3 regions of the Nonomuraea sp. NPDC052116 genome follow, and region 2 is predicted to be linked to each of the others. Evidence: riboswitches for the same ligand, from Rfam matches in the RefSeq annotation. Region 2 holds a riboswitch; each other region holds the start of a gene.

Region 1 (10,398 bases), on a different contig from region 2:
ACGAGCTGCTGGTGGACGCCGAGGGCAGGTCGGCGATCTCCATGGAGGACTTCGCCGTCGCGCTGCTCGACGAGGCCGAGCGCCCCCGGCACCACCGCGCCAGGTTCACGATCGGCTACTGAACCGCCGTCTCACAGGGTCACGGGCAGCGACGTCAGGCGCCAGGTGCCGGGGTCGGGCATGTGCCGCACCTCGCCGGCGAGCGCCAGGCCGGGGAAGCGGCGCAGCAGGGCGCCGATCGCGATCCCGGCCTGTACGCGGGCCAGCGAGGCCCCGACGCAGAAGTGCGGCCCGTGTGCGAACCCGAGATGCCCCGACTCTTCGCGCCGCAGGTCGAACCGGTCCGGCTCGTGGAAGGCGCGCGGGTCGCGGTTCGCCGAGGCGATCGAGGCCGTGACCGGCACGCCCTTGGGAACGGTCACGCCGCCGATCTCGATGTCCTCCGCGGGGAAGCGGGGGATGGTCAGCAGCTGCGGCCCGCACCAGCGCATCAGCTCCTCCACCGCCCGCGGCATGAGAGCGGGGTCGGCCCGCAGCGCGGCGAGCTGACCGGGGTGGGACAGCAGGGCGGCGACGGAGTTGGCGATGAGGTTCGTGGGCGTCTGGCCGGCCATGACGAGCGTCCAGACCATGGTGATCAGCTCGGTCTCGGAGAGCCGGTCGCCGTCCTCCTCCATGACGCGGGCCAGGTCGGAGATCAGGTCCTCGCCAGGCTCCGCCCGGCCCCTGGCGACCGCGGCGGTGGCGCCCTCAAGGATCCGCGGGATGGCGTCCCGGAAGCTCTCGCCGTGCCCGGCCACGATGGCGGCGCCGTACTCGCGCCAGCGGGGACGGTCGGCGGCGGGGATGCCGACCAGCTCGCAGATCACCTCGATCGGCAGCGGGCCGGCGAAGTGCGCCAGCAGATCCGGCTCCGCGGGCAGCTCGTCGAGCAGCCGCTCCACGATCGCCTCGATGCGCGGCCCGAACTCGGCCGCCCTGCGCCGCGTGAACGCGGGCGCGACCAGCCGGCGCAGCCGGGCATGCTCGGCGCCGTTCATCTCCGACATGGTCCGCAGGTATGGCAGGCAGTGCTCCGGCACGTCGGGCCGCTGGTAGCTGTGCTCGTTGGTCGTCAGCCTGGGGTCGCTCAGCATGGCCCTGGCCTCCTCGTGCCGGGTCACCGCCCAGAACGGGCCGAACCCGGGCGCCACCAGCCGCGCCACGGGCGACCGCTCCCTGGCGCTCGTGTACGCGGTGAACGGGTCCGCCAGCACGGCGGGATCGGTCAGGTCGACCTCGGGCACGTCGGTCATATCGGCTCCCTCAATTGAATGATGACATCATCTGGATGTTCAAGGTATCTCGATCTGCGAGCGCCCGGCAACGCGAGGGGCGGGGCATCGACGTAGACTTCATCAAGTACGTGCTTTACGACGCTCACGGAGTTGGCAAGGTGGATCAGAAGGAGACCGAGTTCGTCGACCGGATGGGGCTCGTCATGGAGCGCATCGCCGGGGGCCGGACGATGGGCCGCCTGTACGCGTGGCTGCTGATCTGCGACCCGCCGGACCAGTCGCTCACCGATCTGGCCGCCGAACTCGGCGTCAGCAAGACCATGGTCAGCACGGTCGCCAGGCAACTGGAGGCCGGCGGGATGGTCGAGCGCGTCCCCACGTCGGCTCGTGAGCACCGCTACCAGGTCGTTCGCGGAGGATGGGCCCAGATCATGCGGGGCCGGCTGGCCGGCGTCGAGCCGATCGCGGAGGCGCTGAACCTCGGACTGTCGATCATCGATGACGACCGCGCCGAGCAGCGGGAGCTGTTGCGGGACACCAGGGACTTCTTCGAGTTCCTCATGCGCGACGCGGACGAGTCGCTCCAGCGCTGGGAGGAGTACCGCAAACGGCTGAAAGACGACGATCAGGACTCCGGGTGAACATGATCGTCGAGGAGCACGTGCCGTTCACCGCAGGACCCCGGCACGACGCCACCGCGTCCCCTGCCGGGTCGTGCGATCCGCTCAACCGAAAAATCATCCAACGATCAAGGGAGTGACGATGTCTGACATCGTCGAGCGGTACAACATCCCCGAACAGCACTTCTGGCTGCACGGCCCGCGGCCGGGCGGGCCCGTCGAGCACAACGCCGCCGCCGGAATGTGGAACGTCTACGGTTACCCCGAGACGCACGAGGTCTTCGGCGACCCCGCGACGTACTCCTCCGACACCCTTCGCCTGGCCCCCGAGGACCAGAAGCCGGAAGGGCTGTCACTGGAGGGCTTCATCACCCAGATCGACCCGCCGGAGCACGGCAAGCTGCGCAAGCTGGTCAGCAGCGCCTTCACCCGCAAGGTCGTCGCGGACCTCGAGCCGAGGATCGCCGCCGTCACCCACGAACTGCTCGACGCGGCGCGCGAGCGCGGCGGGTTCGAGCTGGTGCGCGACCTGGCCTACCCGCTCCCGGTCATCGTCATCGCCGAACTGCTGGGCGTGCCCAGCAGCGATCGCGAGCTGTTCAAGCAGTGGGCCGACACGCTGTTCCGGCAGGACACCAAGGTCTCGTTCGACGACCTCTTCGAACGGCGGGACCAGGACACGGAGACCACGATGAAGTCGTGGTGGGAGATGTCCGCCTACCTCGCCGGCCATGCCGCCGAACGCCGCCGCCGGCCGCGCGCCGACCTGCTCACGAAGCTGGTCGAGGCCGAGGTGGACGGGGAGCACCTGCCCGACGAGCAGGTGGTCAACTTCGCGATCGTCCTGCTGCTGGCCGGGCACGTCACCACGACGATGCTGCTCGGCAACACGGTGCTGGCCCTGGACGCCTTCCCCGAGCACCAGGACAGGGCGCGGGCCGACCGCGCCGCGATCCCGGCGATCATCGAGGAGTCCCTGCGCTTCTTCACCCCGTTCGCCCTGATCGCCCGCGGCACCACCCGCGAGGCCGAGCTCGGCGGCGTGACGATACCGGCCGATCAGACGGTCCTGCTCTGGCTCGGGGCGGCCAACCGGGATGCCCGGCAGTTCGCCGCCCCCGACGTCTTCGACCCCGACCGCGACCCCAACCCGCATCTCGCCTTCGGCCGCGGCATCCACTTCTGCCTGGGCGCCCCCCTGGCCAGGCTGGAGGGCCGGGTCGCCCTCAACATCCTGCTCGACCGGTTCGACCACCTTCGCACCGATCCGGAGGACCCCGTGGTGTTCATGCCCATGCCGACCATGACCGGCGTGCGGCGCCTGCCGCTGGTCTGACCCCACATGCGGGAGGCCGTGCGGCCTCCCGCCTTTATGCGCTACGCGCCGCCTGCCACGTACCTGTCGAAGAAGGCGAACGTGCGCCGCCACGCGTCGTCCGCCGCCGCGCGGACGAGGCCGTGACGCAGCGGGAAGAGCGCGAGCTTCGCGACGGGGTGATGGCCGTCGGTCATGAAGGAGTGCCCGGCGTCCGGATAGATCTCGACGTCGTGCTCGAGGCCGAGCGCCCGCATGTGCTCGCGCAGCCGCGTGCCGTGCCGCCCGAAGCCCTGGTCGCGGCCGCCGTAGGAGCCCACGACCGGGCACACCGACCGCAGCCGCTCCTGGTCGCGGGGGACCGCGCCGTAGTTGACCGACGCGGCCCGTACACCGGGCGGCGCGCTCGCCGCGTACGCGAGGGCGAACCCGCCGCCCATGCAGAAGCCGATCACGCCGAGCCGGCCGCCGTCGACGTCGTCGCGGCCGGCCAGCCACTGCCGGGTGGCGTCGATGTCGGCGGCCGGTTGGCCCGGCTTCTCCGTCACGAACTGGTGCATGGCCCGCGTCAGGCACCCGACCCTGGTGCCGTGGCTGTACAGGTCCGGTAAGACGGCCGCGTACCCGTGCTCGGCGAACAGGTCCACCACGTCCAGCATGTCCGGTTCGATGCCGTAGATCTCGTGCAGGACCACCACGCCCGGCCAGCCGGCCGCGGGCGTCGTCCCCTGTGGCAGTGCCACCGTCGCCTCCAGCGAACCGCCGTCCGGCAGCGGGACGCGCACGTCCTGTCTCATCAGCAGTCCTCAACCGATCAAAGAGCAAGGAACGTAACGTAACACCTCAGGCGTCCCGCCTGACGAGGGCCGCCCAGCCGGCTCCGACGGATAGGCCGGCCCAGGCGATCAGCGTCAGCAGCCCGCCCGTGCGGTTCAGGGCGGTGGCCGGGTCCGCGGGCAGGCCGAGGAGGCTGAGGGCCGCCTCGTGGGGGAGGAGCCGCACCGCGTCCGGCATGCTGCCGCGCAGCGCCGGCGAGATGAGGACCGGCGTGACGAACAGCACGGCGAGCGGCGCCACGACGCCCCTCGCGACGACGGCGAAGCCGTATCCGATGAGGCTGAGCAGGAGATACACCGTCAGGAGGGCGGCCGGATCAGCGACCGGCCGGACGAGGTGGCCGGGCAGGACCGCGGGGCCCGCCGCGAGCAGGCAGGCCGCCGTGACCGCGGCGAGCTTGGCGGCGGCCAGCCGGTGCCGGCCGGGGACGGCGGCCAGGCTGACGCGCAGCTGCCCGGCGCGGTACTCGCTGCCCGCCGCGAAGACGGCGATCGCGACGAAGACGTAGACCGGCGCGACCATGAGGGTGTCCAGCTGCCCGATCGCGACCGGCCCGTCCGGCCCGGCGAGCCGTACGGAGTCCGTCGCCGCCAGGAGACCGAGCACGGTGTTCGCGGCGGAGGCGACACCCAGGGCGACCCAGGTCGCCGGGAGCGTGCGGGTCTTGGTGAGCTCCGCGCGCAGCAGATCGGCGAGCCGGATGGCGTTCATCGCGCATCCCTCCTGCCGAGCGTGATCCCGGCGACCGCCGTCGTGACCCCCGCCCACGCGATCAGCACGAGGAGGGCGTGCCCGGGGCCTGCGGTGAGCCGGTTGATCCCGGGGTCGAGCAGCAGGTTCCGGGCGGCGCTGACGGGGAGGAGCGCGTCCAGGGCGGGAGCGGCCCCGGCCAGTGCCTGTGTCATGGTGACCGCGATCTGGGCGATGGTGGCGATGACGCCGACGAGCGTGCTGCGCGCGATGACGGTGATCCCGAAGCCGGTCAGCCCGGACAGGACCGCGAAGGCCACGAACCTCCCGTGGCCGAGGAACGCGGCGCCCGTCACGAGCAGGCCCGGGTTCCAGTCCTGGACGGCGGCGTACATGAAGGCGGTGCTGATCCCCGCGATCAGGACCGCCACGAGGAGCAGGTATGCGGCGGTCGCCACGGCCTTGGCCGCGATCAGCCGGCCTCGCCGCGGCATGGCCAGCACCGTCACCCCGAGCTGGTGCGAGCGGAACTCCTGCCCGGCGATCATCGCGGCGAGGACCGGTACGAGCAGGCCCATCTGCAGTGAGGACGCGGCGAGGAGACCGAGGATCGCCTCGGCCGCCGGTTGCGGCGTCCCGGTGAAGATCTCGATGACGCCGTTGGGGGTGATGCCCGCGACCGCCTCGGCGTTCAGCCGGACCGACTGGATCAGGACCAGCGCGTGAAGGCCGAGGACGACGCCCGTGGCGATCCACACGCGCGGCAGGGTGAGGATCTTGGTCAGCTCGGCCCGCACGGCGCTCACCACCCCGGCCTCGCGGGGTCGCCGGTCAGCGCGAAGAACGCCTCCTCCAGCGAGTGGTGCCCGGCGGTGACCTGGGCGAGCGAGCCGTGGGTGACGACGCGCCCGCGGTTGATGACGACCACGTCATCCGCGGTGCCGGACATTTCCGTCATCAGGTGGCTGGAGAGCAGCACGGTACGGCCGGCCGCCGCGTAGTCCCGCAGGAAGCGCCGGATCCAGCGGATGCCCTCGGGATCCAGCCCGTTCACCGGCTCGTCGAGCACCAGGATCTCGGGCTCGCCGAGCAGCGCCGCGGCCAGGCCGAGCCGCTGCCCCATCCCCAGCGAGTACGTCCTCACCCGCCGCCGCGCCGCCTCGTCCAGCCCCACGAGTTCGAGCACCTCCCGGACCCTGCGCCGCGGGATCCGGTTGGACTGCGCGATCCAGGTGAGGTGATCGACGCCGCGGCGCTCGGGCACCGGGCCGGCTCCGTCCAGGAGCGCCCCCACCGTGCGCAGGGGATGCCTCAGGTCGCGGTACCGCATCCCGTTGACCAACGCGGTGCCCGCGCTCGCCGCGTCCAGGCCCAGCAGGACGCGCAGCGTGCTGGACTTGCCGGCGCCGTTCGGGCCCAGGAAGCCGGTGACCCGGCCGGGACGCGCGGTGAAGCTGACCTCCTCCACGGCCGTCTTGGCCCCGTAACGCTTGCTGAGTTGTGAGATCTCGATCATCGCCTGCCTCGCCTCGGATGGACGTCGCCAGCCTGGGGCGGGAGGGCATCTGCTCGCGTCCCCCGAAAGGAGACACCTACCGGGGTTCGTACAGCAGTCCCGCCTCGTGGGCGAGCACGGCCAGGTGCGTGCGGTCGTTCACGCCGAGCTTGGCGAACATGCGCCGCAGATACGTGCGGACCGTCTCCACACTCAGGAACAGCTCGTCGGCGATCTGCTGGTTGGAGTGCCCGCGTGCGACGAGCCGCACGACCTGCACCTCGCGCTCGGACAGCACCTGCCCGGCGAACGCGTGCCGCCGCGCGGGCGGCTGAGGCGCGCAGCGGCGGATCAGGCGAGCGGTGACCTCCGGCGCCAGCATGGCGTGGCCGGCGTGGACCGTGCGGACGGCCTGGAGCACCTCCTGCGGGGACGCGTTCTTCAGCAGGAACCCCGACGCGCCGAGGGTCAGCGCCTCATAGACGTACTCGTCCAGGTCGAAGGTGGTCAGCATGATCACCCGGGTGGCCGCGTCCGGGAGGATGCGGCGCGCCGCCTCCAGGCCGTTCATGCCCGGCATCTGAACGTCGAGCAGCGCCACCGCGGGCTTGAGCGCGCCTACGAGCCGCGCGGCCGTCTCGCCGTCGCCCGCCTCCCCGGCGACCCGGAACCCCTCGGTCCGGTCGAACAACTTCCGGTACGCGGCCCGGAAGCGGTCGTCGTCATCCGCCAGGAAGACGCTGACGACCCCGCTCAAGACGCGCTCCGGACCGGCAGCCTGGCGCGCACCTCGAACCCGCCCTCCGGATGGTTTCCCCAGGTCACCGTGCCGCCCACCAGCCGCGCCCGCTCACGCATCCCCCGCAGCCCCGACCCGTCCCCGCCGCGCGCCGACCCGTTTTCGCCGCGCGCCGGCCCAGCCCCCGGGCCGTGGTCGCGGACCCGCACGACGATCTCCCCGCCGTCCTGCCGAAGGTGCACCGAGCAGGCCGCGCCCGCCGCGTACCGCACCACGTTGCTCAGCGACTCCTGGACGATCCGGTACGCCACCGCCCCGGCCACGTCGTCGACCAGGCCGTTCACCTCGATCCTCGCCTCGACGCCCACGCCCGCCGCGCGGGTCGCCGCCACGAGTCCGTCCAGCCGCGCGATCCCCGCGACACCTTCCGGCGCGCCGGGCTCGGACGCAGCCCCCGTACCAGGGCCTGCATCTCCTCCAGCGCCCTCCTCGCGTGCGACTCGACGCCGGCCAGCGTGTCGCGTAACTCCTGCTCGCTCGCGTCGGCCAGGCTCCGGGTCACCCCCGCCTCCGCGCTGATCACGCCGAGCGCGTGGCCGACGACGTCGTGCACGTCACGCGCCACCGCCAGTTGCACCCGGGCCCGCTCCGCCTCCCGGGCGGCCGCGAGTTGCCTGCCGACCGCCGTGCCGAGCAGCCAGGACACGCTCAACGCGGCCACGGCCAGCGTCAGCCGCTGCCCGGCGCCGCTCGCGTCCTCGCCCGGGACCGCCGCCACCGTCGCCAGCGCCGTGAGGAGGCCGGCGAGGACGAGGACGATCGTACGGGTGCGGTCGGCGCGCGCGACCGCGAGCGGATACAGGCACCAGGCCGCGGCCAGCATCGGGTCCTGGCACACCCCCAGGACACTCCCGGCGATGGTCGCGCCCGCGGCGAGCAGCGGTGACACGACCGGCAGTCGCCGCCGCAAGGCCATCACCGCGCCTGTGACGCAGGCCAGCACCAGCCCGGCCACCAACCGTGACCGGTCCGCGGAGGCGAACGTCGGCGGCAACCAGAACATCCCGACCACGATCGCCGCGGCCGGCCCATCCAGGAACCGCCTCATCCCCCGTACCTTACGCGGCGCTCGCGTCATTGACTCGAACGGGAGTAAGGGATACATTCCGGTAGATTTCACGATTGTCCAAGGGAAATCCGGTGAGATGCCGGTGCGGACGCGCCACTGTATCCGGGACGTAGATCCCGGGAGCCAGGTCGCTTGGACTTCCGTGACCTCGTTGGTCGGGACGCGTCATCCCTGAGGAGGCATGTATGAGTGGTCTGTCCACTCCTTCGGCAATCCCCTTCCCCCGTCTGCGGCTGTGGCTGCTCGCCGTTCCGGTGCTGCTGCTGGTCGCCTACCTGGTGCTGATGGACAACGGGGCCATCTCGCAAACCGGTGCCTACCTGCACGAACTCATGCACGACGGACGCCACCTGCTCGGCGTTCCCTGCCACTGAGGCGCGCGCATGGTACGCACCCTGCTGGTCAGGGGCCTGCTTCTGGGCCTGCTGGCCGGATTGATCGCGGGCGGCTTCGCCTTCGCCTTCGGGGAACCGGGGGTGGACAGCGCCATCGCGCTGGAGGAGGCCCATGCCGCCCAGGAAGCGCCCGGCCATGACCACGGCGAGGAGGCACTCGTCAGCAGGCCGGGACAGAAGGCCGGGCTCTTCCTGGCCACGGGCCTGTACGGGCTGGCCGTGGGAGGGATCTTCGCCCTCGTGTACGCGGGCCTGCGCGGACGGGTCGGCCCCCGGTCGGACGGCGGGCTGGCCCTCGCCGCCGCCGGGACGGCGTTCGTGGCGGTGATCCTTGTGCCGTTCGTGAAATATCCGGCCAACCCACCGGCCGTGGGCGACCCGGAGACGATCAACAGCCGCACCCTGCTCTACGTGGTCACGATCCTCGTCGGGCTGGCCGCGACGGCGATCGCGGTGGCCACCGCGCGCCGGGTCACCGCCGGGCCGTGGGCGCGGTGGGGCGCGGCGGTGGCGGCGTTCCTGATTCCGGTGGTCGCGGCGTGGACCCTGCTGCCGACCGTGGACGAGGTGCCCGACGGTTTCCCCGCCACGCTGTTGTGGCAGTTCAGGCTCGCGTCGCTGGGGACGCAGCTCGTCTTCTGGGCGGCCTTCGGCGTGCTGTTCGGGTGGGCCTGCGACCGGGCGGCCCGCCGCCCGGTGACCGCCGCGTCGCCGGGCTGAGCGGGGTGCTGCTCGTACGGCACGCGAGCACGCCGGGGATGCGGGCCGCCTGCTTCCCCGCGCCCGACGCGGACGCCGACGCGGCGAGCCTGGCCAGGGCCGCCGCCTTGACCCAGACGGTGGCCAGGGCGGCGGCCGGGGCGGTGGCGTGGGCGGCTCCCAGTGTTGCCGCCGGCCAGACCGTCGCCGCGCTCGGACTGGCGGCGCGGGTGGTCCCGGCGCTGGCGGAGGTGGATTGCGGCCGGTGGCAGGGCCAGCCGTACGAGCGGGTCGCGCGGGAGGAGCCGGACGCGCTGGCGAGCTGGCTGACCGACCCGCACGCGGCCCCGCACGGCGGTGAGAGCCTGGCCGCGCACGCCGGGCGGGTCGCCGCCTGGCTCGAGTCCGTACGCGCGGAGCCCGGCGTCGTCGCCGTCTGCGACGCGGGCGCCATCCGCGCGGCGCTCGGCTACGCGCTCGGGCTGGACCCGCTGAGCGCCGCCCGATTCGATCTCGCGCCGCTGTCCGTCACCGAGCTGACCGTCACGCGCGCCGGCTGGCGGGTCGCCCATGTCAACCGGAAGGTTCTGATTTGATCGTCACATATCCGTTCAGCGCGGTCGTCGGGCTCGACGACCTGAAGCTGGCGCTGGTCCTCAACGCGGTCTCCCCGCGGGCGGGCGGCGTGCTCGTACGCGGGGAGAAGGGCACCGCCAAGTCGACCATCGTGCGCGCGCTGGCCGCCCAGCTGCCCGCCGTGACCGTGGTGCCCGGATGCCGGTTCGCCTGCGACCCGGCCGCGCCCGACGCCGGATGCCCGGACGGGCCGCACGAACCCGGGGGCCAGGGGCTGGAGCGCCCGGCCGCGCTGGTGGAGCTGCCGGTCGGCGCCTCGGAGGACCGGCTGGTCGGCTCCCTGGACGTGGAGCGGGCGCTCACGGAAGGGGTGAAGGCGTTCGAGCCGGGCCTGCTGGCCGCCGCCCACCGCGGCGTCCTCTACGTGGACGAGGTGAACCTCCTCCACGACCACCTCGTCGACCTGCTGCTCGACGCGGCGGCCCTGGGCACGTGCTACGTGGAGCGCGAGTCGGTGTCGGTACGGCACGCCGCCAGGTTCCTGCTGGTCGGGACCATGAACCCGGAGGAGGGCGAGCTCCGGCCGCAGTTGCTGGACAGGTTCGGGCTGACCGTCGAGGTCAAGG
Region 2 (10,398 bases):
CGGTGGCCTCGACCAAGGCGTTCACCTCGACGTCGCTGGCGTTCGCGCTGCTCGCGCTGCACCTGGGCCGGGTGCGCGACCTGTCGCCCGCCGACGGGCGGCGCATCGTCGACGGCCTGCGCAGGCTGCCGGGGCAGATCGAGGAGATCCTCACCCAGAGCGACAAGATCGCCGAGCTGGCGCAGAAGTACGCCAAGCACCCGAGCATGATGTTCGTGGGCCGCGTGCGCGGCTACCCGGTGGCCAGGGAGGGCGCGCAGAAGCTCAAGGAGATCTCGTACGTGCACGCCGAGGCGTACCCGGCCAGCGAGCTCAAGCACGGGCCGCTCGCGCTGATCGGCCCCGACATGCCGACGGTCGCCATCGTCCCCGACGATGAGCTGCTCGACAAGAACCTCACCACGCTGGGCGAGATCCGCGCCCGCGGCGGGCAGGTGCTCATGGTCGGTCACCGCGAGCCCGACGTCAAGCTGGCCGACGACGTGATCGTGATCCCCAAGAACGAGATCGAGCTGGACCCGATCCTGCTCACGATCCCGCTTCAGCTGCTCGCGTACTATGCCGCGGTGGCGCTCGGCCGGGATGTGGACAAGCCTCGCAATCTCGCCAAGAGCGTCACGGTTGAATAAACAGGCTAATTTGGCCTCAAACCTCGTTATCTTGCTGCGGACGACATAAATTCGATACGTGCGGCAGTTCGACGCTGAGAGGCCCAATCTCGCACGCATGTACGATTACATGCTCGGCGGGAAGGACAACTTCGCGGTCGACCGCCAGGCCATCGAGCAGCTCGCCGAGCTGATCCCGGAGGCGGTCCCGCTGGCCCGCGCAAACCGGGCCTTCCTCCAGCGTGCCGTGCGCTACGTGGCCGCCGCCGGGGTACGGCAGTTCCTCGACCTCGGCAGCGGGCTGCCGACCCAGGGCAGCGCGCACGAGGTGGCGCCCGAGGCCCGGGTCGTCTACGTCGATCGCGATCCGGTCGTCGCCGCACACGCCACGGCCCTGCTCGGACACTCGGGCAGGGCCGCGCTCGTGGAGGCGGACCTCCTGGATCCCGACGCGGTGCTGGCGGGGGCGGGCGGGTTCCTGGACCTGCGCCGGCCGGTCGGGGTGCTGCTCGTGTCGATCCTGCACTTCCTGCCGGATTCGGCGCGGCCGCGGCAGGCTCTGGCGACCCTGCGCGAGCGGCTGGCGCCGGGCAGCTACCTGGTGATCACCCACGCCACCTCGATGGGCCGCCTGGAGGACGGGCGGCGCTACCGGGGCGCCTCCTCGGACGATCCGAGCGGCGGCACCGACCGCACGCCCGCCGAGATCCGCGCCTTCTTCGGCGACTTCCCGCTGGAGCCGCCGGGCCTGGTGCAGGCCGTCGACTGGCGTCCCGACCGGCCCAAGCTGGTGGGGGACTGGTCGCTGCCGTCGTCCCTGATGGCCGGGGTCGGCAAAAAGCCACTATAAGAGATATGTGTATCTCTGCGTATTGTGTCGATAACTTAGAGTGAGCGATGACTCGCGATGCTCGGGGGAGAGGCACATGCGCCGTCGGCGGTTCTTCGCATGGGGGCTGGGCCTGGCCGCGTGCGCGGCCGGCTGCGGGACGGAGCGCTTCGCCGGGAGCGCGGCCGGCCTGCGCGCCCGATACTCGATCAGCCCTCAGGGGCGCCGCTGGGAGCGCGTCGGGCAGGCGTTCGCCGATGCGGCCCGGGCGGCCGGATACGAGAGCGGCGCGGGCGTGAGGATCATGGTGAGCGGGCTGCCCGCGCTGGCCGCCGCCGAGCTGAACAACGCCCAGACCCTCCTGGACACCGCGACCCCCCTGTCCAGGCTCGCCGGCGAGGTCGAGGTCGTGGTCGTGCCCGTCCACTCGCCGTTCGGGGACTTCGAGGCGTTCGGCGCCCACCTGCTCGCCAGTCCGGGCCAGACGCAGCTGGCGGGCGGGCCCCAGGGCGAGCCCGACCACCTGCTGTTCGGCCTGATCGCCAGGGGGCTCGGCGCCGACACCCGCCAGCTCGACTACACCGGCTATCCCAGCAGCCAGGAGGCCGTCACCGCGCTGCTGTCCGGCAAGGCCGCGGCGGCCGCGGGCCCGCTGGCCGACTGGCGCGCGAGCATCAAGGCCGGCCAGGTCAAGGCGCTCGCGGTGTCCTCGGCCAGGCAGGTGCCCGGCCTCGACGCGCCGACGCTGCTGGAGTCCGGCGTACGGGTCGACTTCACGGATTGGGCGGCGGCCTTCGGGCCCGAGCGCATGCCGGACGAGAGCCGCGAATCGGCCATCCGCATGTGCGAGGACGTGACCGGGTCGGCCGACTGGGAGGCGGCCTGCCGGTCCGCGGGCTGGATCTCGATCCCGCTCAGCGGCGCCGACTTCAAGCAGTGGCTGGGCTCCGAGGTCGAGCGCACCCGCGCCGTCCTGCGGGATCTCGGTCTGCTCGGTGCCACCAAAGCCACAACATGCTGGGGTAGTTGCGGGAACGGCCACTAGATGTAGGATCCTGCTCGTCGCTGGTTCGCCTCTCCGGAGGCGGAGCAAAAGGGAACCCGGTGTGATTCCGGGGCTGCCCCGCAGCGGTGAGCGGGAACGACCGCCGTCAGGTGCACTGGAGCGATCTGGGAAGCGACGGCCAGTAGGAGCGATGCGCGCGCCCGCGAGCCCGAAGACCTGCCAGCGGTGTGCCCGGGCCGCCCGCCCGGCACGAAGTGACCATGGCCTCGCGGGAGGGCCGGGGAGCGAAACGGCCGGGGGATGATCCGCGCCGCCGTGCTCTCGCGCGCCCTCACGGGGGACGAGCTCGCGAGGAGAGAGCACGTGACGCAGATCATCGAGGTCGATCGCCGTCTGGCCATCGAGGAGGCCGCCGCCCGGGTCATCACCGACCCGGCCAACTCCCGGGTCGCCGCCCGGCTCCTGGCCGAGGAGATCGCCGACGAGGCCGCCGCGCACGGGGTGCGGACGTTCTCCGAGTCCATCGCCGCCACCCACGCGGCCGGGCTGATCCAGGACGGGCTGGCGGAGTTCGTCGCCGCGCACGCCGCCGAGCTGGACGCGCTGGTCTCCGTGGAGGCGGACGACCGGTTCGAGTATTTCGGGTTGCGCACCGTCTACGACCGCTACCTGCTGCGCCACCCCGAGACGCGGGCGGTGCTGGAGCGCCCGCAGCACTTCTTCCTCCGCGTGGCCTGCGGGCTGTCGGAGTCGGTGGCGGAGGCCGCCGAGCTCTACGCGCTCATGTCCACGCTGTCGTACCTGCCCAGCTCGCCCACCCTGTTCAACTCGGGCGCGCGCCGCCCGCAGCTGTCGTCGTGTTTCCTGCTCGACTCGCCGCGCGACGAGCTGGAGGCGATCTACGACCGGTACGGGCAGGTGGCGCGGCTGTCGAAGTACGCCGGAGGCATCGGCATCGCCTGGACGCGGGTGCGCTCGCGCGGCTCCCTGATCCGGGGCACCAACGGCCACTCCAACGGCATCGTCCCGTGGCTGCGCACGCTCGACTCGTCCGTCGCGGCCGTCAACCAGGGCGGGCGGCGCAAGGGTGCGGCCTGCGTCTACCTGGAGACCTGGCACGCCGACATCGAGGAGTTCCTGGAGCTGCGCGACAACACCGGCGAGGACGCCCGCCGCACCCACAACCTGAACCTGGCGAACTGGGTGCCCGACGAGTTCATGCGCCGGGTGGAGGCGGACGAGGTCTGGTCGCTGTTCGACCCGAAGGAGGTGCCCGACCTCACCGACCTGTACGGTGACGCGTTCACGCGGGCGTACCGCGCGTACGAGGCCGCCGGGCGACATGTCCGGCAGATCCCGGCCAGGACCCTGTACGGCCGGATGATGCGCACGCTCGCCCAGACCGGGAACGGCTGGATGACCTTCAAGGACGCCGCCAACCGCACCTCCAACCAGACCGGCCGCCCCGGGAACGTCATCCACCTGTCGAACCTGTGCACCGAGATCCTGGAGGTCACCAGCGACGCCGAGACCGCGGTCTGCAACCTCGGCTCGATCAACCTGGCCGCCTGCCTGCTCGACGGCGACCTGGACTGGGACCGGCTGCGCGGCACCGTGCGCACGGCCGTGCGCTTCCTGGACCGGACCATCGACCTGGGCTTCTACCCGACGCCCGAGGCCGAGGCGGCGAACAGGCGCTGGCGGCCCATCGGGCTCGGCGTCATGGGCCTGGCCGACGTGTTCTTCACGCTGCGGCTGCCGTTCGACTCGCCCGAGGCGCTGGAGCTGTCCACCAGGATCGCCGAGGAGATCGCGCTGGCCGCGTACGACACCTCGGCCGACCTGGCGGCCGAGCGCGGCCGGCACCCGTCGTACGCGGAGACGCGGGCGGCCGGGGGAGTGCTGCACCCGGACCACTACGTCACGAGCACGCCGCGCTGGGACGCCGTGCGGGAGAAGGTCGCCCGCACCGGCCTGCGCAACTCGCTCATGATCGCCATCGCGCCCACCGCCACGATCGCCTCCATCGCCGGCTGCTACGAGTGCATCGAGCCGCAGGTGTCCAACGTGTTCAAGCGCGAGACGCTGTCGGGCGAGTTCTTGCAGGTCAACCGGTATCTGGTGGCCGATCTGCAGGCGCGCGGGCTGTGGACGCAGCAGCTGCGGGACGACATCAAGCGGGCCGACGGCTCGGTCCAGACGGTCCCCGGCATCCCCGACGACCTCAAGGTGCTCTACCGCACCGCCTGGGAGCTGCCGCAGAAGGCGCTGATCGACCTGGCCGCCGCGCGCCAGCCGTACATCGACCAGTCCCAGTCCCTGAACCTCTTCATGGCCAGCCCGACCATCGGCAAGCTCTCGTCGATGTACGCCTACGCCTGGAAGCGGGGCCTGAAGACCACGTACTACCTGCGCTCCCGGCCCGCCACCCGCATCGCCCAGACCACCGTCCAGGCGGCCCCCGCAGAGGCCGCCGCGGAGGCGATCGCCTGCTCCCTGGAGAACCCCGAGACCTGCGAAGCCTGCCAGTAAGGAGACTGTTGTGCTGCTCGACCCAGGCATGGACCTCACGCTGCGGCCCATGCGCTACCCGGACTTCTACGAACGCTACCGTGCGGCCATCCGCAACACGTGGACCGTCGAGGAGGTGGATCTCCACACCGACCTCGCCGACCTGGCCAGGATGACGCCGCAGGAGCGGCACCTGATCAACCGGCTGGTCGCGTTCTTCGCCACCGGCGACTCCATCGTGGCCAACAACCTCGTGCTCAATCTCTACCAGCACGTCAACGCCCCTGAAGCGCGCCTCTATCTCAGCAGGCAGCTGTTCGAGGAGGCCGTGCACGTCCAGTTCTATCTGACGCTGCTGGACACGTACCTGCCGGATCCCGCCGAAAGGGTGAAGGCCTTCGCCGCGATCGACCACATCCCCTCGATCCGCGACAAGGCGGAATTCTGCTTCAAGTGGATCGACTCGATCAACGAGCTGCAGCGCCTGGAGACGCGGGACGACCGCCGGCGTTTCCTGCTCAACCTCATCTGCTTCGCCGCCTGCATCGAGGGCCTGTTCTTCTACGGGGCCTTCGCGTACGTCTACTGGTTCCGCTCCCGGGGCCTGCTCGGCGGCCTGGCCACCGGGACGAACTGGGTCTTCCGCGACGAGTCCATGCACATGGAGTTCGCCTTCAGCGTGGTGGAGACCGTGCGGGCCGAGGAACCCGACCTTTTCGACGACGACCTGGGGAAACAGGTTACCCTCATGGTGGAGGAGGCCGTGGCCGCCGAGCTGGCCTTCGCCGAGGACCTCTGCGGGGACGGCATGCCCGGCATGGGGGTCGCACAGATGCGCCAATACCTGGAATATGTCGCCGACCAGCGGCTGGCCAGGCTGGGCCTGCCCACGAGGTACGGCTCGGCCAACCCCTTCGCGTTCATGGAGCTGCAGGACGTGCAGGAGCTGGCCAACTTCTTCGAACGGCGTGTCTCTGCGTATCAAGTGGCAGTTGAGGGCAATGTGACCTTTGACGAGTCTTTCTAGACATTGGGGGCATAGGCGTGCAGTCTCCAGCAGGCTGGCCGATTCTCGTAATCTCGGTGATCGGCTCGATCCTCCTGGTTGAGCTGGTTCGGAGGGTGCTGAACAGGGCCGGACGCAAATGGGCGTTCCCCCGGCACCTGGTGGAGCACTGCACGTGGTCCGCCTTCACCGTGGCGGTTGTGGCGGCCTTCAACCTGGCGTTCGCGCCGGGGATGTTCGGCGCGAGCGCGGACGCGAAGGCCGTCGCGGCGACCGTCAACCGGGTGCTCGGCCTGGCCACCATCGCCGCCGTCACCTGGCTGATCGTGCAGGCCACGTACGCGCTGACGGACGTCGTACTCGACCGGCTGGTACTGGTCGAAGGGGAGCGCAACCGCCGGGCTCGGCGGATCATGACGCAGATCGGGCTGGTCCGCCGCATCGCCGCCGCGGTCATCATCGTGATCGCGATCGGCGCGATGCTCTTCTCGTTCCCGCAGGTCCGCGCGCTCGGCGCGGGCATCCTGGCCTCGGCGGGCATCGCCGGCGCCATCGTCGGCATCGCCGCCCAGCCCACCATCGGCAACGCCCTCGCCGGCCTCCAGCTGGCCTTCAGCGACGCGCTCCGGCTCGACGACGTGGTCGTCGTGGAGAAGGAATGGGGCCGGATCGAGGAGCTGACGCTCACCTACGTCGTCGTGCGCCTGTGGGACGAGCGCCGCCTGGTCCTGCCGGTGTCGTACTTCACCCAGAACCCGTTCGAGAACTGGACCCGGCACGGCAGCCGCGTCCTGGCCGTCGTGTTCCTGCGCGTGGACTGGTCGGTGCCGGTGCCCAAACTCCGGGAGGCGCTGTACGAGTTCCTGCAGGGCAACCCGCTGTGGGACCAGAAGGACTGGACGCTCCAGGTCACCGACGTGCTGCCGAACGGCCTGGTGGAACTGCGCGCCCTGATGAGCGCCGCGGACTCGCCGTCCTCGTGGGACCTCAAGTGCGACGTACGCGAGTTCCTGGTCAACCATGTCAGGGACAACTACCCCGAGTCCCTGCCCCACTTCCGCGTGGAGACCCCGGAATCGCGCGCGCAGAAATAAATGTGTGGCACCGCCGCCGATCATTCCTTTACCGTGGACATTGTCCAGCCGCACGAAAGAAAGGCAGCGAAGTGAGCTACCCCCGACTGTGGCGAGGGCTTTCCGGATAACCAAGCCGATTATCGGAAAGCCGTCTCGGAGTGCACCGGGGCGGCTTATTTGTTGACGACCGAGTGTGGGGCAGTTTGGTCAGCCCGCCTGCCTTGGGAGCAGGAGCACCGCAGGTTCGAATCCTGCCACTCGGACAGCGGCCCTGAAAGAAGAGGGCCGCGGGCCACGGCCTGACCGGCGGGATTGGCGCCCCCCGGCCGGACCCGGCCCCCGCCCCGGGCCGGCCCACGCCAGCCAAGCCCGGGGCCCAGCCGCTCTGGCCCAACTGGCAGAGGCGCCGTCTTCAGGAGGCGGAGGTTCAGGGTTCGAATCCCTGGAGCGGCACAGGTGATCTTTCGTGTCGTCTGCCGAGGGGCGCTGGAACGTGATTCCGTCAGCGCCCACGGTTGCGTCGAAGGCGCCGAACCATGGCGTGCCAGGACTCGGTGGCGCACGTCGCGCTGATCGTCCGGCGCGGGGCCACCGTTGTGCGCCTGCTCTGGCAGGGTCCGGCGGGAGCCGACCTGGCCGGTGCCCTGCGCGAGGGCCGCACCGCCCTCATCCGCACACTCGACGGCCTGCACCCGACCCTCCAGGCGAGCCCGAGACAGGAGTCCCCCGACCGCTCCCCATGATCACGTTCGCCGTTCCGGTGACTGCCCGGCCCGCCTCGCGCAGCCCCGCCAGGTACGCGGACGCCTCGACAAACAGCCCACTGTTCCAAGGAAATCTACGTTGTAAAGGAAGCCGGGCCGGCCAGCCGCACTTTCTGCGTGTAAGCGGTGGTGGCGCGCTTCAGGCGCCGCGCGCCACCACCGTTCCCCTGCGCAGATGACTCTTAGGAAAACAAATTCTCTCCGCCGGCCCAAGGCTGCGTTCCCGCAGGACGGTCGATGATCAATCGACCGAACTGATCACCGAGATGCGCGCGGCGGCGGAGGATCGGCTATTTGATCCACACCTGGTAGTCGCGAGCCGAGTCGAAGCGCAGCGTCGGAGTGAACGTTGACTTGCCGCCGACCTTGCCGTAGTGCACGCCGTAGGCGGTGCCGCCATAGAACCACGGGCCTCCGGAGTCGCCTGGCTCGCTGACGTTCCGGTCCATCTGCACCATTCCCTCTATGTCGCCGACGTTGACGACGCTGTTGGCGACGCTGGCGCAGCTCCCGCCGCTCGTCTTTCCGAAGTGACAGATCCGTGTGCCCCGTCGTGGACGGCCACCTCGTTCGGTTGCATACCGGGTCTTGTTCCAGTTGTGGTAGAACGTGCGCGTCGGGGTCTTGCTACCGGTCGTGTAGTAGGCCAGGTCTCCGTATCGGCCTTCGTGTTTCCAAACTCGTTTGATGGTGGTGCTGCCACCTGCCTGGCTGTGATTGCTGTACGCCTGGGTCGCGCCACCGCTCCCGCGTGCGCAGTGGCCGGCGGTTCCTTGGCGCTTGGTGTTACTGGATTTGTACTTCAGGTTGAAACCGGCGGTGCACCCCGAATACAACCCGCCACCGCGAATGTATTTGTCCTCAGCGGCGGCCACCTCATCCACGAGCGATACCGCCAGGCCGACACCCGGGATCTGTGGCTGCGGAGGCGTGACCTGCTCGATGGCGGAAGCGTCTCTCGCGATCGAGGGCTGCAGCTGCACCCCGACGCCGATGGTCGCGGTTTCGATGTCGTACCAGGTGGCCACGCCGGCGACCTCGGGCTTGGCCGCCACCTGATCGCGCGCCGTCAGGCTCGCCTGTTCCAGGTCGGCCTCCGTGAATCCGCGTCCGCCCTGCAGTTTCACTTCCACCGGCAGTTTTCTGGCCAGCGCGACGGCCCCCTCGGGGACATCGCCTTTGAACGCGAACCATGCGCTCTTGCCATCCTGGCTGCGGGCCGCACCGGAGAACTCGGTCCCGTAGCTCGCCTCGATCTCGTCCGCGACGTCGTTGAACGCGCCCTGCCAGCCGTGTGCCGCGACGGCCTCCTCGAAGCTGATCCCGTCCTGCGTGGCGATGAGCCGCAGGTCTTCCAGCTCACCGGCCGTCAGGTCGTCGACATTCACCTCCGGGGTATCCGCGGGCCCGTCGGGTTCCAGTTCACTGGTAAGGCTCATGCGGGCACTGGAGAGATATGCGTCTAAGGCAGCCTCCAGGGGCACACCGCGCTGCGTCGCGTCGGCCTTGATCGCGTCCAGCGTGGGACGCGCGATCTGCGTCTGCCGATCGGCGGCGAGGACGATCACATCGGACTCGGGCTCGGGCTGCGCCGCCGCAGGAGCAGCGACCAGCAATCCCCCTATCAGGGCAGTAGGTGCCACGAAGATCAGGCCGCGGCGCCGGAGAGCATGAAACATTCGGGACGTCCGACTCGCGCGAGACGCCCCTTCTGGAGGGGGATTCATGAGAGAACGATCATGGATGTTTGAGGGATAAGTCAATAGATGTGATATCTGATGCAACGCCTAATACATCTCGTATCTGTTCGAGCACCTACTGTGCGTCGAAGGGCGCTGCCGCACAGTTTCTGGTGAACCTCGCTCGCGAATCCAAATGGCGTGCACGCGAGCAACCATGCCTTCCGTGATGGGGCGCGAGTTTCCCGGCGGCTCGAACATGTACGAGCAGCCATCGGCCGGCGAATTCCGGTACCCGCGCGATCCTGCCGTCATGAAGATCGCTCAACGGCACCACCGATTACAGGACGGAGCCGCTCACCAGGGCCGGGCGGTCCTGATGGGCTCACAAGCCCGCGCCTTCGCCCAAGTGATCGGAAACAACGTCCTGATGGCGACGGGCAGCCGGTCGTACGGCGAGGTCAGCGCCGAGCCGCACGCCGTGAGCACCACGCGCACCCTCGCCACGTGACTGACGTTCACGGCGCGGGATCTGCTGGAGGCGGACCGGAGCCCGGTGACCAGGTGGCCGCTCGACGCGATCTGCCCGCCCCTTGGGGAGTCGCCCGGCGCATTCACGGTGAGCAGGCAGCTCAGGCGGATTCGCGGATGACCAGTTCGGTGGGGAGGATGAGCGGGGTGGGCTCCTCGCCGCGGATCAGGGCGAGCAGCATGCGGGTCATCTCGCGGCCGAGGGCCTTGATGGGCTGGCGCACCGTCGTCAGGGCGGGATGGGTGTGCCGGGCGGTCACCACGTCGTCGAACCCCACGACCGCGATCTCATCGGGCACGGCCCGGCCGTGCTCCTTCAGCACGCCGAGCGCGCCCGCGGCCATCTCGTCGGAGGCGATCAGCACGGCGTCGAGGTCCGGATGCTCTG
Region 3 (10,398 bases), on a different contig from region 2:
GCCCACCCGGCCACGGTCGCGAACCCGCCCCACCCCGATGCGCCCAGCGCGACCCCCGAAACTCCGAACGCGGGCAGCTCGATGTGCGCCCCCTCCCCGTTACGCCTCCAGATGATCAGTTTGCAGTGAATATGCTCTTGCAAACAACGGGCGATTAAGCGACCGGGGACGGGCCGTCAGTGCTCCAGGCGACGCAGCAGGTACGTGTCCATGATCCAGCCCTTGCGGGCCCGTGCCTCGGCGCGCAGTTCGCGGATGCGGTCGCCGACCTCGGCCACCGGCCCGGAGACCAGGATCTCGTCGGGTGTGCCCAGGTAGGCACCCCAGTGGATGTGGAAGTCGTCGAGCCCCGCGAACGAGCAGTGGGCGTCGAGCATGACCACCACGTCGTCGGCGGTGGGGCCGTGCTCGGCCAGGCGCCGCCCGGTGGTGAGGTGCACGGGCCGCCCGACCTGGGTGAGGCCGGTGCGGTGGCGGGCGGTGAGCGCGGCCACGCTGCTGATCCCGGGGATGACCTCGTACTCGAATGTCACGTTGCCTCGCAGGAGGATCTCCTCGACGATGGCAAGCGTGCTGTCGTACACGCCGGGGTCGCCCCACACCAGGAACGCCCCGGTCTGGCCGTCGCGCAGCTCGTCGCGGATAAGCGCCTCGCAGGCGAGCGCGCGGCGCGAGCGCCAGTCCTCCACGGCTGCGGTGTACGCCGGGGTCGTCCGGTCCCGCTCGGGGTCGCGGGCCTCGGCGATCCGGTACGGCGCGCGGCCGTGCTCGGCGATGAGATCCAGCCGGAGCTTGACCAGTTCATGCTTGACCTCACCCTTGTCCACGATGAGGAACACGTCCGTGGCGCCGATGGCCTTGACCGCCTGCAGGGTGAGATGGTCGGGATCGCCGGCGCCGATACCGATGACGAGTAGCCGCTTCACCCGCAAGATTCTGCCAGAACGGCAGATATACGATATGCCTCGCAAATCACCCAAGGAGGGCCGTGAATCTCGTCGAACAGGGCGACGCCTTCGCCGCGTTCTGGCAGGAGCGGCACCTGTGCACGCTCTCCACCACGCGTCCCGACGGCCCGCCGCACGTGGTGCCGGTGGGCGCGACGCTGGACCTGGCCACCGGCATCGCCCGGGTCATCACCTCGGGCACCTCGGTCAAGGCCGGGCTCATCGGCGCCGACGGCGCGCCGGTGGCGCTCTGCCAGGTGGACGGCCGCCGCTGGTCGACGCTGGAGGGCCGGGCGGTGCTGCGTACCGAGCCTGAGCAGGTGGCCGACGCCGAGCACCGCTACGCCGCCCGCTACAAGCCGCCGCGCCCCAACCCGGCGCGGGTGGTCGTGGAGATCCAGGTGACGCGCGTCCTGGGCAACGTGTGATCACGGTCGTCGGCGTCGGCGCGGACGGCTGGGACGGGTTGTCCCCGGACGCGCGGCGCGCGCTGGAGGCCGCCGAGGTGCTCATGGGCGGGCGCAGGCAGCTCGACCTCGTGCCCGCGCCGGCCGCCGAACGCGTGGCCTGGCCCTCCCCGCTGCTGCCCGCGCTGCCCTCCCTCATGGAGACGTACGCCGGGCGCGAGGTGTGCGTGCTGGCCAGCGGCGATCCCCTGTTCTACGGCATCGGCGCCACGCTGGTGCGCTTGCTGGGCGCGGCGAACATCCGCGTGGTGCCGCACGTCTCGTCGCTGTCGCTGGCGTGCGCCCGGCTCGGCTGGCCGGTGGAGCAGGTGGACGTGGTCAGCCTCGTGGGCCGCCCCCCTGCCGCGCTGAACGCCGCCATCCTGCCGGGGCGGCGGCTCGTCGTGCTCGGCGCCGGCCGCGACTCCCCGTCCCTGGTGGCCGGGCTGGCGACCGGGCTCGGGTACGGCCCCAGCCCCATGACCGTCCTGTCGGACCTGGGCGCGGACTCGGAGAGCGTACTGACGGGGACGGCGGAGACCTGGGAATCACGGGAAGCCGCCCCCTCCGCGCTGAACGTGATCGCCCTCGAGTGCGTCCCCGCCCCCGGCGCCGAACCTCTCCCCCACGTGCCCGGCCTGCCCGATGCCGCGTTCGAGCACGATGGGCAGCTCACCAAGCGGGAGGTCCGCGCCGTCAGCCTGTCGCGGCTCGCCCCGCTGCCCGGGCAGACGCTGTGGGACGTGGGCGCCGGCGCGGGCAGCATCGCCGTCGAGTGGATGCGCAGCCATCCGGCGTGCGCGGCCGTGGCGATCGAGAGCAGGGCCGACCGCGCCGCCGCCATCGCGCGCAACGCCGACCGGCTCGGCGTGCCGGCGCTGCGGATCGTCGAAGGCAGGGCGCCGGCCGCGCTCAAGGGCCTGCCGGCGCCGGACGCGGTGTTCGTCGGCGGCGGCCTGACCGTGCCCGGGCTGCTGGAGACCTGCTGGGCCGCGCTGCGGCCCGGCGGCAGGCTGGTGGCGAACGCCGTCACCCTGGAGTCCGAGTCCGTCATGGCCCAGTGGTACGCCCGGCTCGGCGGCGATCTGGTCCGCCTGGCCGTACAGCGGGCCTCACCCGTCGGCTCCTTCACGGGCTGGCGGGCCGCGATGCCGGTGACCGTGTGGTCGGTCACCAGGAAGGACGTGCCGTGACCGTGTACTTCATCGGGGCGGGCCCCGGCGCCGCCGATCTGATCACGCTGCGCGGCCTGCGGCGGCTGCAGTCGTCGCCGGTCTGCCTGTACGCGGGTTCGCTCGTGCCCCGCGAACTCCTGGACGCCTGCCTCGTGGGAACCAGGCTCGTCGACACCGCGAACCTCACCCTCGACGAGATCGTGGTGGAGCTGCTCGCCGCCCACCGCGCGGGCCTGGACGTGGCGCGGCTGCACTCCGGCGACCCGTCGGTGTTCAGCGCGGTGGCCGAGCAGATGCGCAGGCTGGACGAGCTCGGCGTGCCGTACGAGGTGGTCCCGGGCGTGCCGGCGTTCGCGGCGGCGGCGGCCGCGCTGGGCAGGGAGCTGACCGTGCCCGGCGTCGGGCAGACCGTCATCCTGACCCGCACCTCGGCGCGGGCCACGCCGATGCCCGAAGGGGAGGACCTGAAGACCCTGGGCGCGAGCGGCGCCACGATCGTGCTGCACCTGGCCGTGCAGCGGATCGAGGCGGTGGTGGAGGAGCTGCTGCCCTCCTACGGGCCGGACTGCCCGGTGGCGGTGGTGGCCCGGGCCAGCAGGCCCGACGAGGTGATCCTGCGCGGCACGCTGGCGGACATCGCCGGGCAGGTCCAGGCGGCCGGGATCCGGCGTACGGCGGTGATCGTCGTCGGCCGGGTGCTGTCGGCCACGCAGTTCCCCGACAGCCACCTCTACAGCGCGGAGCGGGAACGGCCGTGCGACGGGTCCTGATCCTGGGCGGCACGGCCGAGGCGCGGGCGCTGGCCGCCGAGTTGTCCGGCGGGCTGTCCGACTGCGGCGTTCATGTGGTGTCCTCGCTGGCCGGGCGGGTGAGCAACCCGCGGTTGCCGGTCGGGGAGGTGCGCGAGGGCGGGTTCGGCGGGCCGGACGGGCTGGCCGCCTGGCTGGCGGCCGAGCGGATCGACGCCCTGGTGGACGCCACGCACCCGTTCGCGGCGCGGATGACGGCCTCGGCGGCCGAGGCGTCGGCGCGGACGGGCGTGCCGCTGCTGGTCCTGCGCCGCCCGGGCTGGCGGGAGGGACCGGGCGACACCTGGCAGCGCGTGCCCTCCCTGCACGCGGCCGCCGCACGACTGTCCGAGGCGGCCACACGACGGTCCGAGACCGCCGCGCGGCCGGGCGGTGGTCCGGTGCGGGTGTTCCTGACCACCGGCCGGCGGAGCCTGCCGGTCTTCACCGGTCTGGCCGGGGTGTGGCTGCTGGCCAGGTCCGTCGATCCGCCCGAACCGCCGGTCCCGGACCACGTGCACGTCCTGCTGGACCGCGGGCCGTACACGGTCGAGGGTGAACGCGCCCTCATCCGCGAGCACCGGCTGGACGTGCTGGTCACCAAGGACAGCGGCGGGCCGATGACCACCGCCAAGCTGGTCGCGGCCCGCGAGCTCGGACTGCCGGTGATCATGGTGGACCGGCCGCCACTGCCCGCCGGCGTCCGGCTGGTGGAGACCGCCGCGGACGCGGCCGCCTGGGCTCAGGGATAGCGGCGCGGCGTGTAGACGACGCCGCGCTCGGTGACCTGGGTCGTCGAGGAGCCGACGATCAGCAGGCAGCGCATGTCCACCTGCGCGGGGTCGAGCTCGCCGAGCGTGGTGACGGTGACGCTCTCCCGCTCGCCGCCGACGTCGCGCCCGATCACCACCGGGGTGGCGGCGTCGCGGTGCTCCAGCAGCAGGTCACGGGCGGCGGCGACCTGCCACGTACGGCTGCGCGAGGCCGGGTTGTAGATCGCCAGCACCAGGTCCGCCTTCGCGGCGGCGCTCAGCCGGCCGGCCACCACCTCCCACGGCTTGAGCAGGTCCGACAGCGACAGCACGCAGTAGTCGTGGCCCAGCGGCGCGCCGACCCGGCTGGCCACGGCCTGGGCGGCGGTCAGCCCGGGGACGATCCGCACCGGCACGTCCGGGAAGCCGGCCGCGGCCTCCAGCACGGCGCTGGCCATCGCGAACACTCCCGGGTCGCCGGAGGACACCACGGCCACCCGCGCGCCGTCGCGGGCCAGCTCCAGCGCGTGCCGGGCGCGCTCGGCCTCCACCCGGTTGTCGGTGCGGTGGCGGCGCTGGCGCGGGTTCGGGGCGACGCGGTCCACGTACGGGCCGTACCCGACGAGGTCGGTCGCCGCCGCCAGAGCTTCCTGGGCCTCGGGCGTGAGCCATGGCCGCCCGGCGGGCCCGAGGCCCACCACGACCACCTCGCCCCGGGTCTCCGCAGCGGGCGGTTCGGGGACGAAGGTCCGCTCGGCGGGGCTGGCGAGCAGGGCCAGCGAGAAGTACGGTACGCCGTCGGCGTCCACGTCCTTGAGCGGCGCGACCCGTTCGGCTCCCATGGTGGCGCGCTCGACGTACCAGGCGTCGTCCAGCCGACCGGCCTCGGCCAGCGCGTCGCGGACCTTCTCGAACGTCCGGCCCAGCTTGAGCACCGCCGCCGAGTCGGTGCCGCGGAGCCTCTCCGCCAGCACCTCGGCGGGCAGCGTGCCGGGCAGCACGGTCAGCACCTCGTCCCGCTCCACCAACGGCCGGCCCAGCACGGCCGAGGCGGCGCTGACGGAGGTGACGCCGGGCACCACCTCGGTCGGGTAGCGGTGGGCGAGCCGCTTGTGCATGTGCATGTACGAGCCGTAGAACAGCGGGTCGCCCTCGGACAGCACGACCACGGTCCGGCCCGCGTCCAGGTGGGCGGCCAGCCGCTCGGCGCAGTCGGCGTAGAAGTCGTCGAGCGCGCCCTGGTAGCCGCCGGGGTGGTCGGTGGTCTCCGTGGTCAGCGGGTAGAGCAGCAGCTCCTCGATCTGGCCTTCCTTCATGTACGGCAGCGCGATCGAGCGGGCGATGCTGCGGCCGTGCCTGGCGGCGTGGTAGGCGATCACGTCGGCCTCGCCGATCAGCCGGGCCGTCTTGACCGTGACCAGCTCGGGATCCCCGGGACCGAGCCCGACCCCGTACAGCCGTCCCGTCATCGCCATCACTCCGTCTCGTTCGCGATGGCGTTGACCGCCGCCGCCGTCATCGCACTGCCGCCGCGGCGGCCGTGCACCACCAGATATTCCAGGTCGCTGTCCGCCAGCGCCCGCTTGGACTCGGCCGCGCCGATGAACCCCACCGGGATGCCGAGCACGGCGGCGGGCCGGCCGGCGCCCTCGGCGACCAGTTCGAGCAGCCGGAACAGCGCGGTCGGCGCGTTGCCGATGGCCACCACCGCGCCGTCGAGGCGGTCGCGCCACAGCTCCAGCGCGGCGGCGCTGCGCGTGGTGCCGAGCCGTTCGGCCAGCTCCGGGACGCCGGGGTCGCCCAGCGTGCACACGACGGCGTTGTCCGCGGGCAGCCGGCGCCGGGTCACGCCGGAGGCGACCATCTGCGCGTCGCACAGCACGGGCGCGCCCCTTCGCAGCGCCGCGCGCGCCCGGACGACCACGGCAGGCGACCAGTCCAGGTCGGTCACGAGGTCGGTCATGCCGCAGGCGTGGATCATCCGCACCGCCACCTGCGCGACCTCGGGCGGCATCCCGGTGAGGTCGGTCTCGGCACGGATGGTCGCGAACGAGCGCCGGTAGATCTCGGCCCCGTCGCGGATGTAGTCGCTCACTGATGCCTTTCCTGGTATCCGTCGCCGGTGGCGACCATCTGGACGACCCGGCCGCGCGGCAGCCCGCAGCGCCGCTTGCAACCGGCCCAATGCACGGGCGTCTCCGGAGGGCCGTCCAGGGTCGCCACCCAGCGCCGCGCGTCCTCCTGGACGTCGGCCAGGGACTTGGCGCAGCCCGGACGGCCGGTGCAGGCGCTCACCCCGGCCCACGGCGACGCCGGGTCCGTCACCAGCCCGGCCGCCTCCAGCATTCGCGCCGCCCGGCCGGCGGCGGCGGGCGGCAGGTCGAGGAGTACGACGGTCCGCCACGGCGTCAGCCGGATGGGCACGTCGGCAGCGTCTCCCGGGTCGGCCGCGCCGGTGGCGTCTCCCGGATCGGGCACGCCGGTGGCGTCTCCCGGACCAGGCGCACCATCGGCACTCCCCGGATCGGGCGCACCGATGGTGCCGGCCGGGCCGTTCACCTCGGCCGCCGCGGCGATGGCGCGTGCCTGGGCGGCGGACAGCCGTCCGAGCGGCACCACGACCTCCAGCGCCACCCGCCCGTCGCGCTGCTCGATTCGCCCGGCGTGCGGCTGGTGTCCGGAGTGGGCATCGGCGGCGCGGTCGGCGGTGCCGGTGTGGTCGTGGGGGGCGGTGTGGTCGCGGGAGGCGGTGGTGGTGTGGAGGCGGGTGGCGATGCGGGCGGGGCCGTTGTCCAGCTCCGCGATCCGCCACGCCCCCCGATCCCCTTCCGGCCGTTCGTCGAGGAACGCCTCGGCGGCGGCGATCATGCGTTCGGCCGCCGCGTCCGCCCCCACGGCGAGCCCGATGTCCACGCCCGCCAGCAGCAGCCGCCCGTCGAAGAACGTGACGTCGGCCCCCAGCGCGAGCATGTCGCCACTGCCCTCGTCCACCGCGAACAGGAACCGCCCCGGCAGCCCGGCCAGCCGGGGCCGCGAGCACAGCGCCCGGTCCAGCGCCGCCACCAGGGGCTGCGGATCCAGCAGGCCGGGGCCCGTGCGACCGCCGAGCGGCGAGGCCACGATGTTGCGTACGCGCTCGTGCGCCTGCGACGGCAGCAGTCCGGCGGCGGCGATCCGCTCGGCGAAGGCGGCGGGTGAGCGCAGGCCGCGCACCTGGACGTTCGCCCGGGAGGTCAGCTCGATCACGTCCGAGCCGAGGTCGGCCGCGCAGGCGGCCAGCTCGCGCAGCCGGGCGGGTGAGATCGCGCCGCCGGGCAGGCGGACGCGGGCCAGCGGGCCGTCGGCGGCCTCGTGCACCTGTAGCGCCCCCGGACAGGCGTCGGGGCGCATACGTCCGGAAAAGTCGGCTATGGACACGATCAGGATGGTAACGCCACTTCTGGCGGGGGTCGCTCTTGTCGTAGGCTCCCTGTAGGCGATGGCTAGGGAGGAAGCCGGTGCGAATCCGGCGCGGTCCCGCCACTGTGACCGGGGAGCGAACCCCACCGCAGGCCACTGCCCGGAGACGGGTGGGAAGGCCGGGGTGAGCGCTGATCCGGGAGCCAGGAGACTCCGGCCGCCGCGACACCCGCGACCGGGGCGAGGACCCCGAGGGAGGATTGCGCCGTGCCTGGCGACAGCCGTACCGTCCTGCTGCTCTCGACCTCCGACACCGACCTGCTCAGCGCTCGCGCGAGCGGTGCCGCCTACCGGCTGGGCAACCCGGCCCGGCTGGCGGCCGAGGACCTGCCCGCCCTGCTGGAGGGCGCCGACGTGGTCGTGGTGCGCCTGCTCGGCGGCCGTCGCGCCTGGGAGGAGGGCCTGGACGCGCTGCTGGCCGGCCCTCTGCCGGTGGTGGTGCTGGGCGGCGAGCAGGCGCCCGACGCCGAGCTGATGGAGCTGTCCACGGTCAGCGGCGGCGTCTGCGCCGAGGCCCATGCGTACCTGGCCCACGGCGGGCCGCCGAACCTGGCCGAGCTGCACGCGTTCCTGTCGGACACGGTGCTGCTGACCGGGCACGGGTTCGCGCCGCCGGAGGCCACGCCCTCGTGGGGGCTGCTGGAGCGCAACGCGCGGCCCGGGCGGGGGCCCGTGATCGGGGTGCTCTACTACCGGGCGCATCACCTGGCGGGCAACACCGCGTTCGTGGAGACGCTCTGCGCGGCCGTCGAGGAGGCGGGCGGGCAGGCGCTGCCGGTGTTCTGCTCCTCGCTGCGCACCGCCGAACCCGAGCTGCTCGACACGCTGCGCGCCGCCGACGCGCTGGTGGTGACCGTGCTGGCGGCGGGCGGCTCGCGCCCCGCGACGGCGGGCGCGGGCGGCGACGACGAGGCGTGGGACGTGGGCGCGCTGGCCGCGCTCGACGTGCCGATCCTGCAGGGGCTCTGCCTGACCACCGGCAGGCAGGCGTGGGAGGAGAACGACGACGGGCTGTCGCCGCTGGACGCCGCCTCGCAGGTGGCCATCCCGGAGTTCGACGGGCGGATCATCACGGTGCCGTTCTCGTTCAAGGAGATCGACCCCGAGGGGCTGACCGTCTACGTCGCCGACCCCGAGCGGGCCGCCCGGGTGGCGGGCATCGCGGTACGGCACGGGCTGCTCCGGCACACCCCGCCCGCCGGGCGCCGCCTGGTCGTGATGTTGTCGGCGTACCCGACCAAGCACTCCCGGGTGGGCAACGCGGTCGGCCTGGACACCCCGGCCAGCACGGTCAGGCTGCTGGCCAGGCTCGCCGAGGCCGGCTACGACCTCGGCGAGGGCTTCCCGGGCGTGGCCGAGCAGGACGGCGACGCGCTCATCCACGCGCTGATCGCCGCCGGCGGCCAGGACCAGGACTGGCTGACCGAGGAGCACCTGGCGGGCAATCCGGTACGCATCTCCGCCGCGTCCTACGAACGCTGGTACCGCACCCTGCCCGAGGGCCTGCGGACGGAGATGGAGCGGCACTGGGGGCCGCCGCCGGGCGAGCTGTTCGTGCACGAGGGTGACATCGTCCTGGCGGCGCTGCGGGCCGGGAACCTGGTGGTGATGGTGCAGCCGCCGCGCGGCTTCGGCGAGAACCCGATCGCCATCTACCACGACCCCGACCTGCCGCCCAGCCACCACTATCTGGCCGCCTACCGCTGGCTGTCGGCCGAGTTCGGGGCGCACGCGATGGTGCACGTGGGCAAGCACGGCAACCTGGAGTGGCTGCCCGGCAAGTCGGCCGGCATGTCCGCCGCGTGCGGCACCGACGCGGCCATCGGCGACCTGCCGCTGGTCTACCCGTTCCTGGTGAACGACCCCGGCGAGGGCACGCAGGCCAAGCGGCGGGCGCACGCCGTGCTGGTGGACCATCTGGTGCCGCCGATGGCGCGGGCGGAGACGTACGGCGACATCGCCCGGCTGGAGCAGCTCCTGGACGAGCACGCCACGATCGCGGCCATGGACCCGGCCAAGCTGCCCGCCATCCGCGCGCAGATCTGGACGCTCATCCAGGCCGCCCGGCTCGACCACGACCTGGGGCTGGCGGACCGGCCGCACGACAGTGAGTTCGACGACTTCATCCTGCACGTGGACGGCTGGCTGTGCGAGGTCAAGGACGCGCAGATCCGCGACGGCCTGCACGTGCTCGGGCAGGCTCCGGCCGGGCAGGTGCGCGTGGACCTGGTCCTGGCGATGCTGCGCGCCCGGCAGATGTGGTCGGGCCGCGAGACGCTGCCCGGCCTGCGCGAGGCGCTCGGCCTGGCCGAGGACGGCACGGCGGGGCTCGGCAGCGTGGACCGGGCCGAGGCGGTCGCCCGGGCGCTGGTGGAGGCCATGGAGGAACGCGGCTGGGCGCCGGATTCAGCGGCGGAGGTCGCGAGCGGGCTGCCGGACGAGCGGCGCGAACTCGTGACGCGGGTCCTCGCCTTCGCCGCCACCGAGGTGGTGCCGCGCCTGGCCCGCACCACCGACGAGCTCGACCACGTCCTGCACGCCCTGGACGGCGGCTACGTTCCCGCCGGGCCGAGCGGCTCGCCGCTGCGCGGCCTGGTCAACGTGCTGCCGACCGGCCGCAACTTCTACTCCGTCGATCCCCGCGCGATCCCGAGCCGTCTCGCCTGGGAGACCGGCCAGGCCATGGCCGAGTCGCTGCTGGAGCGCTACCGGTCGGACACCGGCGAGTGGCCGCGTTCGGTGGGGCTGTCGGTCTGGGGCACCAGCGCCATGCGCACGGCGGGCGACGACGTGGCCGAGGTGCTGGCCCTGCTCGGCATCCGCCCCGAATG

What was found. Region 2 has a riboswitch for cobalamin ahead of AB0L65_RS00185 (ribonucleoside-diphosphate reductase subunit alpha). Riboswitches for the same ligand answer to the same signal wherever they lie in the genome.
Region 1: another riboswitch for cobalamin. It lies ahead of AB0L65_RS50585 (CbtB-domain containing protein); the one in region 2 lies ahead of AB0L65_RS00185 (ribonucleoside-diphosphate reductase subunit alpha).
Region 3: another riboswitch for cobalamin. It lies ahead of cobN (cobaltochelatase subunit CobN); the one in region 2 lies ahead of AB0L65_RS00185 (ribonucleoside-diphosphate reductase subunit alpha).

Annotation. Positions count from the first base shown of each region.
Region 1 is NZ_JBFAWA010000040.1:33,429-43,826, reverse strand. Features, by position in the region: gene AB0L65_RS50640 (NAD(P)H-binding protein) at 1-122, shown strand, start outside; gene AB0L65_RS50635 (cytochrome P450) at 132-1,295, opposite strand; gene AB0L65_RS50630 (MarR family transcriptional regulator) at 1,436-1,918, shown strand; gene AB0L65_RS50625 (cytochrome P450) at 2,040-3,233, shown strand; gene AB0L65_RS50620 (dienelactone hydrolase family protein) at 3,275-4,009, opposite strand; gene AB0L65_RS50615 (hypothetical protein) at 4,056-4,760, opposite strand; gene AB0L65_RS50610 (ABC transporter permease) at 4,757-5,545, opposite strand; gene AB0L65_RS50605 (ATP-binding cassette domain-containing protein) at 5,542-6,255, opposite strand; gene AB0L65_RS50600 (response regulator transcription factor) at 6,332-6,991, opposite strand; gene AB0L65_RS50595 (ATP-binding protein) at 6,988-7,365, opposite strand; gene AB0L65_RS50590 (histidine kinase dimerization/phosphoacceptor domain-containing protein) at 7,314-8,081, opposite strand; cobalamin riboswitch at 8,124-8,253, shown strand; gene AB0L65_RS50585 (CbtB-domain containing protein) at 8,288-8,476, shown strand; gene AB0L65_RS50580 (CbtA family protein) at 8,486-9,217, shown strand; gene AB0L65_RS50575 (histidine phosphatase family protein) at 9,163-9,792, shown strand; gene AB0L65_RS50570 (magnesium chelatase subunit D family protein) at 9,789-10,398, shown strand, end outside.
Region 2 is NZ_JBFAWA010000001.1:33,698-44,095, reverse strand. Features, by position in the region: gene glmS (glutamine--fructose-6-phosphate transaminase (isomerizing)) at 1-629, shown strand, start outside; gene AB0L65_RS00195 (SAM-dependent methyltransferase) at 688-1,458, shown strand; gene AB0L65_RS00190 (tripartite tricarboxylate transporter substrate-binding protein) at 1,535-2,482, shown strand; cobalamin riboswitch at 2,487-2,682, shown strand; gene AB0L65_RS00185 (ribonucleoside-diphosphate reductase subunit alpha) at 2,807-4,975, shown strand; gene AB0L65_RS00180 (ribonucleotide-diphosphate reductase subunit beta) at 4,986-5,981, shown strand; gene AB0L65_RS00175 (mechanosensitive ion channel domain-containing protein) at 6,038-7,054, shown strand; tRNA gene AB0L65_RS00170 (tRNA-Pro) at 7,224-7,299, shown strand; tRNA gene AB0L65_RS00165 (tRNA-Leu) at 7,416-7,489, shown strand; gene AB0L65_RS00160 (hypothetical protein) at 7,573-7,779, shown strand; gene AB0L65_RS00155 (hypothetical protein) at 8,091-9,416, opposite strand; gene AB0L65_RS00150 (hypothetical protein) at 9,793-9,990, shown strand; gene AB0L65_RS00145 (LacI family DNA-binding transcriptional regulator) at 10,112-10,398, opposite strand, start outside.
Region 3 is NZ_JBFAWA010000040.1:18,633-29,030, forward strand. Features, by position in the region: gene cobF (precorrin-6A synthase (deacetylating)) at 177-926, opposite strand; gene AB0L65_RS50520 (TIGR03618 family F420-dependent PPOX class oxidoreductase) at 989-1,375, shown strand; gene cbiE (precorrin-6y C5,15-methyltransferase (decarboxylating) subunit CbiE) at 1,372-2,586, shown strand; gene cobM (precorrin-4 C(11)-methyltransferase) at 2,583-3,338, shown strand; gene AB0L65_RS50535 (cobalt-precorrin-6A reductase) at 3,323-4,108, shown strand; gene cobJ (precorrin-3B C(17)-methyltransferase) at 4,099-5,577, opposite strand; gene AB0L65_RS50545 (precorrin-8X methylmutase) at 5,583-6,203, opposite strand; gene AB0L65_RS50550 (precorrin-3B synthase) at 6,200-7,525, opposite strand; cobalamin riboswitch at 7,596-7,721, shown strand; gene cobN (cobaltochelatase subunit CobN) at 7,775-10,398, shown strand, end outside.